Regions from separate parts of the Bacillus tuaregi genome, predicted to be linked through region 2. Evidence: predicted binding sites of a transcription regulator. Region 2 holds the regulator's gene; each other region holds the start of a gene.
The links. Region 2 encodes Rex, which represses fermentation and respiration genes when NADH is low (regulators of the CRP and FNR family bind a similar motif). Its sites were predicted from a motif close to TTGTGAAATATTTCACAA; they were not measured.
Positions count from the first base shown of each region.

Region 1: the regulator Rex is predicted to act here: its motif matches at 1,272-1,289, upstream of BQ5321_RS24480 (polymer-forming cytoskeletal protein).
Region 3: the regulator Rex is predicted to act here: its motif matches at 1,358-1,375, upstream of BQ5321_RS07355 (TIGR04053 family radical SAM/SPASM domain-containing protein).
Region 4: the regulator Rex is predicted to act here: its motif matches at 1,033-1,050, upstream of BQ5321_RS03740 (AtpZ/AtpI family protein).

Region 1 is NZ_LT629731.1:2,535,676-2,537,881, reverse strand. Features, by position in the region: gene zupT (zinc transporter ZupT) at 1-184, shown strand, start outside; gene BQ5321_RS14500 (hypothetical protein) at 571-1,194, shown strand; gene BQ5321_RS24480 (polymer-forming cytoskeletal protein) at 1,378-2,206, shown strand, end outside.
Region 2 is NZ_LT629731.1:4,003,275-4,005,480, forward strand. Features, by position in the region: gene BQ5321_RS21575 (CPBP family intramembrane glutamic endopeptidase) at 1-300, shown strand, start outside; gene BQ5321_RS21580 (YdiK family protein) at 326-532, shown strand; gene BQ5321_RS21585 (redox-sensing transcriptional repressor Rex) at 552-1,211, opposite strand; gene moaC (cyclic pyranopterin monophosphate synthase MoaC) at 1,301-1,783, opposite strand; gene BQ5321_RS21595 (ABC-F family ATP-binding cassette domain-containing protein) at 1,979-2,206, shown strand, end outside.
Region 3 is NZ_LT629731.1:1,048,664-1,050,869, reverse strand. Features, by position in the region: gene BQ5321_RS07355 (TIGR04053 family radical SAM/SPASM domain-containing protein) at 157-1,278, opposite strand; gene BQ5321_RS07350 (metal-sulfur cluster assembly factor) at 1,450-1,758, opposite strand; gene BQ5321_RS07345 (alpha/beta fold hydrolase) at 1,833-2,206, opposite strand, start outside.
Region 4 is NZ_LT629731.1:289,236-291,441, forward strand. Features, by position in the region: gene BQ5321_RS03735 (S8 family serine peptidase) at 1-747, shown strand, start outside; gene BQ5321_RS03740 (AtpZ/AtpI family protein) at 1,096-1,317, shown strand; gene BQ5321_RS03745 (ATP synthase subunit I) at 1,317-1,691, shown strand; gene atpB (F0F1 ATP synthase subunit A) at 1,716-2,206, shown strand, end outside.

The sequences.
Region 1 (2,206 bases), 1.5 Mb from region 2:
AATGCCATTTCTAAATGATATTATATTCGGAATTATCTTTGCGGCCGTAGCGGGCATCATGGTCTTTATATCACTTGATGAATTGCTACCAGCAGCGAAAAAATATGATGAGGCACATACGTCCATTTATGGACTAATTGCAGGAATGGCTGTCATGGCTATAAGTTTATTGCTTTTCCTTTAAAAAAACCTTTTAAACAGTCCTATTGGTGGACTGTTTTTTTGTCTGTATTGCATAACCCTTCTGGCTCACAGAGCCTTTCTAAACCGTCAGTCTAGAAAAGTCTACTTGATTAATTAGAAAAGATGAATTTTTTTCGGCAAGCAGGAAAATATACAAATAGAGCAAGGGGCTTGCGTTATTGAGACACATCCTCCATTGCTGACAAAGCTTTGATTCGTAGTGGAACATAGGTTGATCAACTATTTGTTTATCAACTGTCATTACTTAGCTGTAATACAGAAGAATGAAAACTAACATAAGTGGCAAAATATACGTATATTAAGTTTTTTTATATGCAAAATATGAAAAAGTTTGATATAAAATCAAATCACCAAGGAGGAAACAGAATGAAACTGAAAGCATTATTAACATCAATCTTTTTAGTGGGGTTATTAACTGCCTGCGGTGGTAATGATGACCAGGCAGCTGATGATCAGGATAAGGCTGCAACAGAAAATGAGGAGCAAGCAGAAGAAAAAGATGATAAAGCTGCTGCAGAAGAAACAGAAAATGAAGGTGAAGATAAGGAACAAACTACTGATGCATTAACAACAGCATCGATTGTAAATGAACCTGAAGCATTTAAAAAAGCCGTTACAGAAGAAGGTACTTGGATTATTGCTACATTAAATGATATGACTATTGATGAAGAAGTTCTAGTTGCCGGTGAATTCCATGATAAAAATGATGCAACAAAGGATGTATATCGTAAATTAGCTTTATATACACAGGATGAGGATCATAATATCATCGATTCTTTCACGCTAACTGTACCTAAAATGACTGTTCAAAGCCCGAACTTTAAGATTCAAGGTGGAACGGTTAAGGGTGATGTGCTGGTCGAAGCACAAGGTTTTACTTTAGATAAAACGGCTACAATCGATGGTAATTTAATCTTCGCTAATGAAGATGTGAAATCTTCAGCGACCATCGATGGAAAAGTATCCGGTTCTACAGATGTGAATCAATAATGAAAAAAGACGTATGCCATGCATGCGTCTTTTTTTATATGATCAAGTATTTACCCGGTTTTTAAGGTGAATATATTATGATAATAAGTTCACAAAATATACATATGAAAAACGGCTATGGATAAATAAAGTATGATAAATTATGTCTATAAAGTAATATTAACGTCCTAGGAGGAAACACACATGAAATTCAAAGCATTATTAGCATCAACTGTATTAGTAGGGACTTTAGCTGCCTGTGGCACAGAAGAAGAGAAGCCAGAAGAAGCAGCAGCAACAGAACCAACAGAAGAGAAAGCAGAAGAGAGCACTGATGTAGTAACAACAGCATCTATCGTATCTGAAGCGGATGCATTAGTAAAAGCATTAAGTGCAGAGGGAACTTGGATTGTAGCAACACTTAACGATATTACTGTTGACGAAGAAATCGTTGTTTCTGGTGAATTCCATAATAAAAACGATGCAGCACAGGATATTTATCGTAAACTTGCTCCATATACACAAGATGAAGACCACAATGTTCTTGAAAGATTCACTGTTACAGTCCCTAAAATGACTGTGCAGTCTGAAAACTTCAAAGTACAAGCTGGTACCGTTAAAGGTGATGTATTTGTTGAAGCGAATGGCTTTACTTTAACAGCAGATGCAACAATTGATGGAAATGTATACTTTGCTAGCGAAGATGTAAAGGCTGCAGCGGTTATCGAGGGTAAAGTAACAGGTGCTCAAGAAGTAGGAGCAGCTTCTGATGTTGTAACAACTGCTTCTATCGTAACAGAAGCAGATGCGCTTGTAGAGGCATTGAGTGCAGATGGAACATGGATTGTCGCTACGTTAAATGATATCAAATTGGATGAAGAAATTGTTGTAGATGGAGAATTCTATAATAAAGATGATAAGAGTAAGGGTATCTACCGCAAACTTGCTCCATATACACAAGATGAAGATCACAAAGTACTTGAAAGATTTACAGTAGAAGTACCAAAAATGACTGTGAAGTCTGAAAACTTTA
Region 2 (2,206 bases):
GTCATCCTTGTCACTTCCATTATTGGACCCATTCTAGAAGAAATTGTGTTCCGTAAAATTCTATTCGGGGCTCTTTACACCCGATTGAATTTCTTTCTAGCCGGTCTTATCAGTTCACTTATTTTTGCCTTTGCACATGGGGAGCCAGAACACGTACTCCTATACTCAGCAATGGGCTTTACGTTTGCTTTTTTGTATGTCAAAACAAAACGGATACTGGTCCCGATTTTCGCTCATGTATCAATGAATACCATTGTCGTGATTATGCAGCTATATCCGGATTTGTTCCAACCATTATAAATCTTAATTCATGGAGGATTATGCTTTGAGACAATCACCGCTTTTTTCGGGTATCATTTATATATTTCTTGGTACATTATTTACCTTCTTCGCGATTCAAAATATTAACGAGGATGGCGGCTGGGGATTTTTCACCATCTTGCTTATTATCCTTGCCACCTTTGACTTTGGTTCAGGAATTCGAATGATTCTGTTTCACTTTCAGCTAAAAAAGCAGCAGACAAAAAAATGACCCTATAAGGGCCATTTTTTTATTCATCTGTTGCTTCTTCTTCTATTGAATAGTGCTTTAAGAAGTATACAAGTGATTGAAGCTCTACTGCTAGATCTATATGGTGTACGCGTACATGTGCAGGCACTGTTAAACGAGCAGGTGTAAAGTTTAATATTCCCCTTATATTAGCCTTCAACAGCCGGTCTGTCACAAATTGGGCTACCGGTGCCGGAATGGTTAGTATGGCAACCTCAATTCCCTGTTCCTCTATAACCTTTTCAAGATTATCCATATGATAGACAGGTACATTCCCAATCTTATGGTCGACTTTATCTGCCTGTACGTCAAAAGCGACTGCAATTTTGGTGTTATTATTTTTTAAGAAATTATAATTTAAAAAGGCCGTTCCAAGATTTCCGACTCCAATTAAAGCCACCTTTGTCAGTTCATCCTGGTCCAAAGTTTTACGGAAAAAGGATAGCAAATACTGAACATTATATCCATAACCTTTTTTACCCAATGCACCAAAATAAGAAAAATCTCTCCGGATTGTTGCTGAATCTACCTTCACTGCTTCACTAAGCTCAGCTGAAGATACTCTTTGTTTTCCAGACGCGTGTAAATTTGTTAAAAATCGATAATATAAAGGCAATCTCTTTGCTGTTGCTTGCGGTATCTTGGTCGTTTCATTTGCCATTCGAATCCCCCTTTTCCCTTCCTTATTCCTTTTTCACTTTGTGTACGGGCCATTAATGACTAAACACCTGTCTGTAAACACTTTCATTTTTACATCCTTTTAAAGTCCCCGTTTTTGCCACCTGTTTTCTCTACTAAATATGTCTCTCCTATCACCATTCCTTTATCGATTGCTTTACACATATCATAGACTGTTAAAGCGCACACAGACGCGGCAGTGAGGGCTTCCATTTCTACTCCAGTGCTCCCTTTCGTTTTAACAAAAACTTTAATAAACAATTCATAATCTTCATTCTTTGATTCCCATGAAAATGAGATATCAACACCAGTTAATGAAAGCGGATGACACATGGGAATAATATCCGATGTCTTTTTTGCTGCCATTATTCCTGCAACCTGGGCAACCGCTAAAACGTCTCCCTTTTTCATTTGGTTATTCGTTATTTTATCATATATTTCCTGACTCACAATAATACTTGATATTGCAGCCGCAGTTCGAAAGGACTCAGCTTTCTCACTGACATCTACCATCTTTGCTCTGCCTTGCTCATTAAAATGAGTAAACTCAGCCATATAAAAACCCCTCTTTATAAATGATACACTATTTTATAGGTATTTGTCTTTACTTTGTATTCTCCTTCACAAATAGTGTTTCCTATTTTAATAAAATATACAATTACTATTGAATCTATCTATAACCGCTCAATTCCCTATGTATTGCTGTCAACCTCTTTATCGGTTAATCTAGTAGTATAGAGGTGAACAATCATGATTTTATTACAAATCAATCAATTATGTAAATACTATGGAGCAGATATTATTTTATCAAATATAAAATTAGAGGTACAAACGCGAGACCGCATCGCTTTAGTTGGAAGAAACGGTGCAGGAAAATCTACCTTATTAAAAATAATCGCTGGGCATCTATCCTATGACTCAGGCGATATTATTAAGCCAAAAGAAGTGAAAATTGGCTACCTTGCTCAGGATACAGGT
Region 3 (2,206 bases), 3.0 Mb from region 2:
ATGCAAGCTAACATTAGATTTCATTATCTCATACTTTAGTCAATATTTACATAGATTAAGTATGCTGAACATACCCATCTTATTTGACCATAAATTCAACGTATTGTTAAGATATATTCTTATGAATCAAAATCTTGTCAGGTTTGGTATAAATAGTTATAAACTCTTTTGTTTTCGTAGTGCTTGTGGTATATAAACACAATAGGGCTCACTTGCCAAATAATCACCTGTCATGGCATATGCTCGTGACCTGGAACCGCCACAGACGTTTCTAAATTCACATTGACCACATTTCCCCTTATATTTATCTGGATTACGTAAATCCTGTAGGATTGGAGAGTTTCGATAAATATCACTAAGTGTCTGCTCACGTACATTCCCAACCTTAATTGGCAATAATCCACTAGGATAGACATCACCTATATGAGAAATAAAGATAAATCCATTTCCATCATTGACTCCCATTGGAGCTCTTCCTAACCCATCAATTGAACCAGTCAGTCCCTTTTCCGTTAATGCATCTAGGTATTGAATTTGATCCTGCTTCTCTTTCATTTCTCTTCTTTTCTGTTGAATCACAACTCTGCGATAATGCTGCCCTGCTGTCGTTTTAATATCAAAGGATACCCTTTTACTTAATTGATAGAGCCATGTAAATACTTTTTCATGCTCTACAGGTGAAATCATATCCTTTTCCAAGCCTCTCCCCGTAGGGACCAGGAAAAAGACACTCCACAGAACACAGCCTAAGCTTTTTACTAACTCAGCCATTTCCTCTAAAAATCCTACATTATAACGGGAAATGGTTGTATTAATTTGAATTGGAATTTCTAACTCATGAAGATATTTAATTCTTTCCATTGTTAAGTCAAATGATCCAGCTGTTCCGCGGAAATGATCATGTATTTCAGCATTATGCCCATCCAAGCTAAATGCCCAACGCGATAACCCAACTTCCTTTGCCTTTTGAATCGCCTCTTTCGTTACATTTGGAGTAGCACTTGGGGTCATGGATACGCGAACTCCCTTTTGCACTGCATAAGAAGCAATCTCAAAAACATCCTCTCTCATCAATGGGTCACCGCCAGTGAAAACAAGCATCGGATTGTTCATTTCGTATATTTCATCTATGAGTTTCTTACCTTCTTCAAAGGTTAATTCTCGAGGATCTCGTTTTAACTGCGCTTCAGCACGGCAATGTAAGCAATGGAGCTGACAGGCTCTTGTTAGCTCCCATATGACAATAAATGGATTTTTATTAAAGTCTCTATTAAACATGTGTAAACTCCTCTCTAATCTAACAGTAAGCTTCTACAGTCTGTAATATTCAAATTATAAAGCACTTAGGAAGTCTTTATAGTGAGGTTACTCACATATAAATGGTGTTTTCGTTTTTTACACATGTTTTTATACATAAAAATACCGGCAGGTTTCTGCCGGTATTAAGCCTTATTTAATTCCAAGGGCAATTTTTGCATATCGAGACATGCGATCCTTCGTCCATGGAGGATTCCAGACAATATTGACAATCGTGTCTTTAACCTCAGGGATATCTTTCAAAGCAGCCTTCACTTGATCGACAATAACACCTGCTAGCGGACAACCCATTGATGTTAATGTCATATCTACAGTAAGAATTCCGTCTTCCTCCATTTTTAAATCATAAACCAAACCTAGGTTAACAATATCCATGCCAATCTCAGGGTCCTCTACTAGTTCTAAAGCACCCATAATACTATCTTTTACATCTTGATCCATGTATGCTCACTCCTTGCTTGTCATTTAGTCTATTTTATCGTAACAGAAAAGGAGCAAAAGCTTAAACTTTCCGCTTAAGCAAGATAAGTTTCGAACCATTCGACTGTCTTTAAGACTCCTTCTCTGCTTACTTTATGACCAGATTTTTCATCAATAATAAACTGTAATTTTTTAGGATTCTCTTCATAAAGTGGTTTAATTCTTTCGTAAAAGTCATATGTATAAGAAAAAGGTACAATGGGATCCTGTTTTCCATGCCAGAATAGGAGTGGACGTTGCTCAAGCTTCTTCGGCTGTCTGCTTAAATCAAGCTCTATAAGTTTCTTAAGGAGGCTTGCTAACTGTTCCTCATTAAAAGGAAGCTTTAATCCTCGTTTTTTTATTTCGTTTATTTGCAGGAGCGCATACTTTTCATAGTATGGCATGCCCATTAAGCTAACTGCAGCTT
Region 4 (2,206 bases), 3.7 Mb from region 2:
AAGGCGGCACTGATGAACTATGCAAAGCCGCTGCAGGATAGAAACCATGATGATTATAAGACCTACGAGCAGGGGGCAGGCCGGATTCAGCTTGAAGAGTCGATTGCGGCAGCGGTCCTGGTCTATCCGGCGTCGCTCCAGTTCGGCAAGTTCCAGCTAGCTGACAGACCACATGAGCATCAAGCGATTATCACGATTGAGAATACCTCCAATGCTCCGCAGAAGATAACCTTTGAGGTTCCGAACAAGGAGCCTGGAATGACCTGGCATATGCCGATGCCTGTCTATCTGGAGGCTGGTGAGAAAAAGGAGGTAAAGCTGGAGCTCGAGGTTGACCCGCAAATTTTTAAGAAAAAGATTCACGATGGCAGCCTTACCCTACATGCGGATGGAAGGGATATCGGGATTCCCTATCTGTTTGTCCTGGAGGAGCCGAATTACCCCCGTGTCATGGGGTTTGACTTTGGTGCTGGTGATCGTGAAGGGATTTACCGCTATGAGGTCTACCTGCCGGGTGGAGCAGAGGAGTTTGGGATTGCTTTATTTGATCCGGACACGTACCAATTTGTGCAATACTTAGATTGGAAGCGGAATACGGGCAAAGGCATGCTTCAAGAGGATATTCCTGTCGAAAAGCTGCCGCCAGAGGGCTTGTACTTGTCGAAAGTCTTCGCAAGAAAGGCCGGTCAGGAGGATTGGATCGAAACGTACATTCAAATATCAAAAATTATAGATATACAACATTGATAATAACTTTTCAATAGTGAAAATAATGCAAATGTGAATAAAATGTGAACACGATTTTTGCTAATGTGACATTTTCAGACTTTTCACTACAAATCAATTGACAAGGGAAATGTGGCTATTGTATGCTAACAAAGGATATAATGAGAGGGTTTTCAGATAAAAAATGTGTCTAATTTTCGACAACTACAGTGATAACGCATACAATTCACAAAAACTTCACTTTTATTATTTTAAAATCTTTATTGGAATTTTCCTGGAGTGCGATTATAATGAAAAAGTATGGTTTTGTGAATCTTTTTTGAAATCGATTTTGTCGAAATTTCGAACGGCCTGAAGGAGACAGTAGCTATGAGTCAAAGTCGCCCTTTCAAAGCCATTGCGCTCATGTCAGCAATATTATCGCAGCTGGTTGGCACCATTTTGGTTGGAATTTTTCTAGGAAGATGGTTGGATGGTCTTATCGGGACTGCACCGCTTTTTTTAATCCTTGGTTTACTCATAGGATTGACTGCGGGAATCTTCGCAATTTTCCACACAATACAACATTTTAACCAGGAGAACGATAAATAATGCTGCAGTTTAAAACGATGTTCACAAGAGAGCGCAAATACATATTTTATTTGTTAGCGGTATATGTACTAGGATGGGGCTTTACATCCTACCAATCCATATTTCTAGGTCTCATACTTGGCACGTCCCTGAGCCTGTTTAATTTATGGCTTTTGGTGAAAAAGATTGATCAATTTGGTAATGTGATGGAAAAGGGCGGCAAGATGCGCTCTCTCGGAATGATGTCGCGCATGGCAGCAGCCATTTTTGCTGTAATGCTGGCGATGGAATATCCTGAGTATATCCATCCTATTTCTGTGGTTATCGGCTTAATGACAGCTTACATTGTCATTATGATAGATAGTATTCTACAGCTTTTTCATTCGCAAAAATAGTAGGGGAAGAGAGGTGAATAACAGATGAATCATGAAGCACCTATGAGAGAGTTTCTAGGTTTAAATTTCAATTTAGCCAACGTATTGATGATTACAGTTGCAAGTTTGATTGTATTCCTCATTGCCGTAATTTCTACCAGACGACTTGCCATGAAGCCGACTGGCATGCAAAACTTCATGGAGTGGGTCATGGATTTTGTCAAGGGTATTATTAATAGTAATATGGATTGGAAAACTGGAGGAAGATTCCATGTATTGGGAATCACCATTATCATGTATATCTTTGTCTCCAACATGCTAGGGCTTCCGTTTTCGATTACATATGACGGAGTACTGTGGTGGAAGTCACCAACAGCTGACCCTACTGTAACACTAACTTTAGCTGCCATGATTATTGGTTTATCACATTATTATGGGGTTAAGTTAAGGGGATTCGGAGCATACGGTAAGGAGTTCTTCAAGCCGTTTTGGTTCATGTTCCCAATTAAGATTATCGAGGAATTCGCTAACACCTT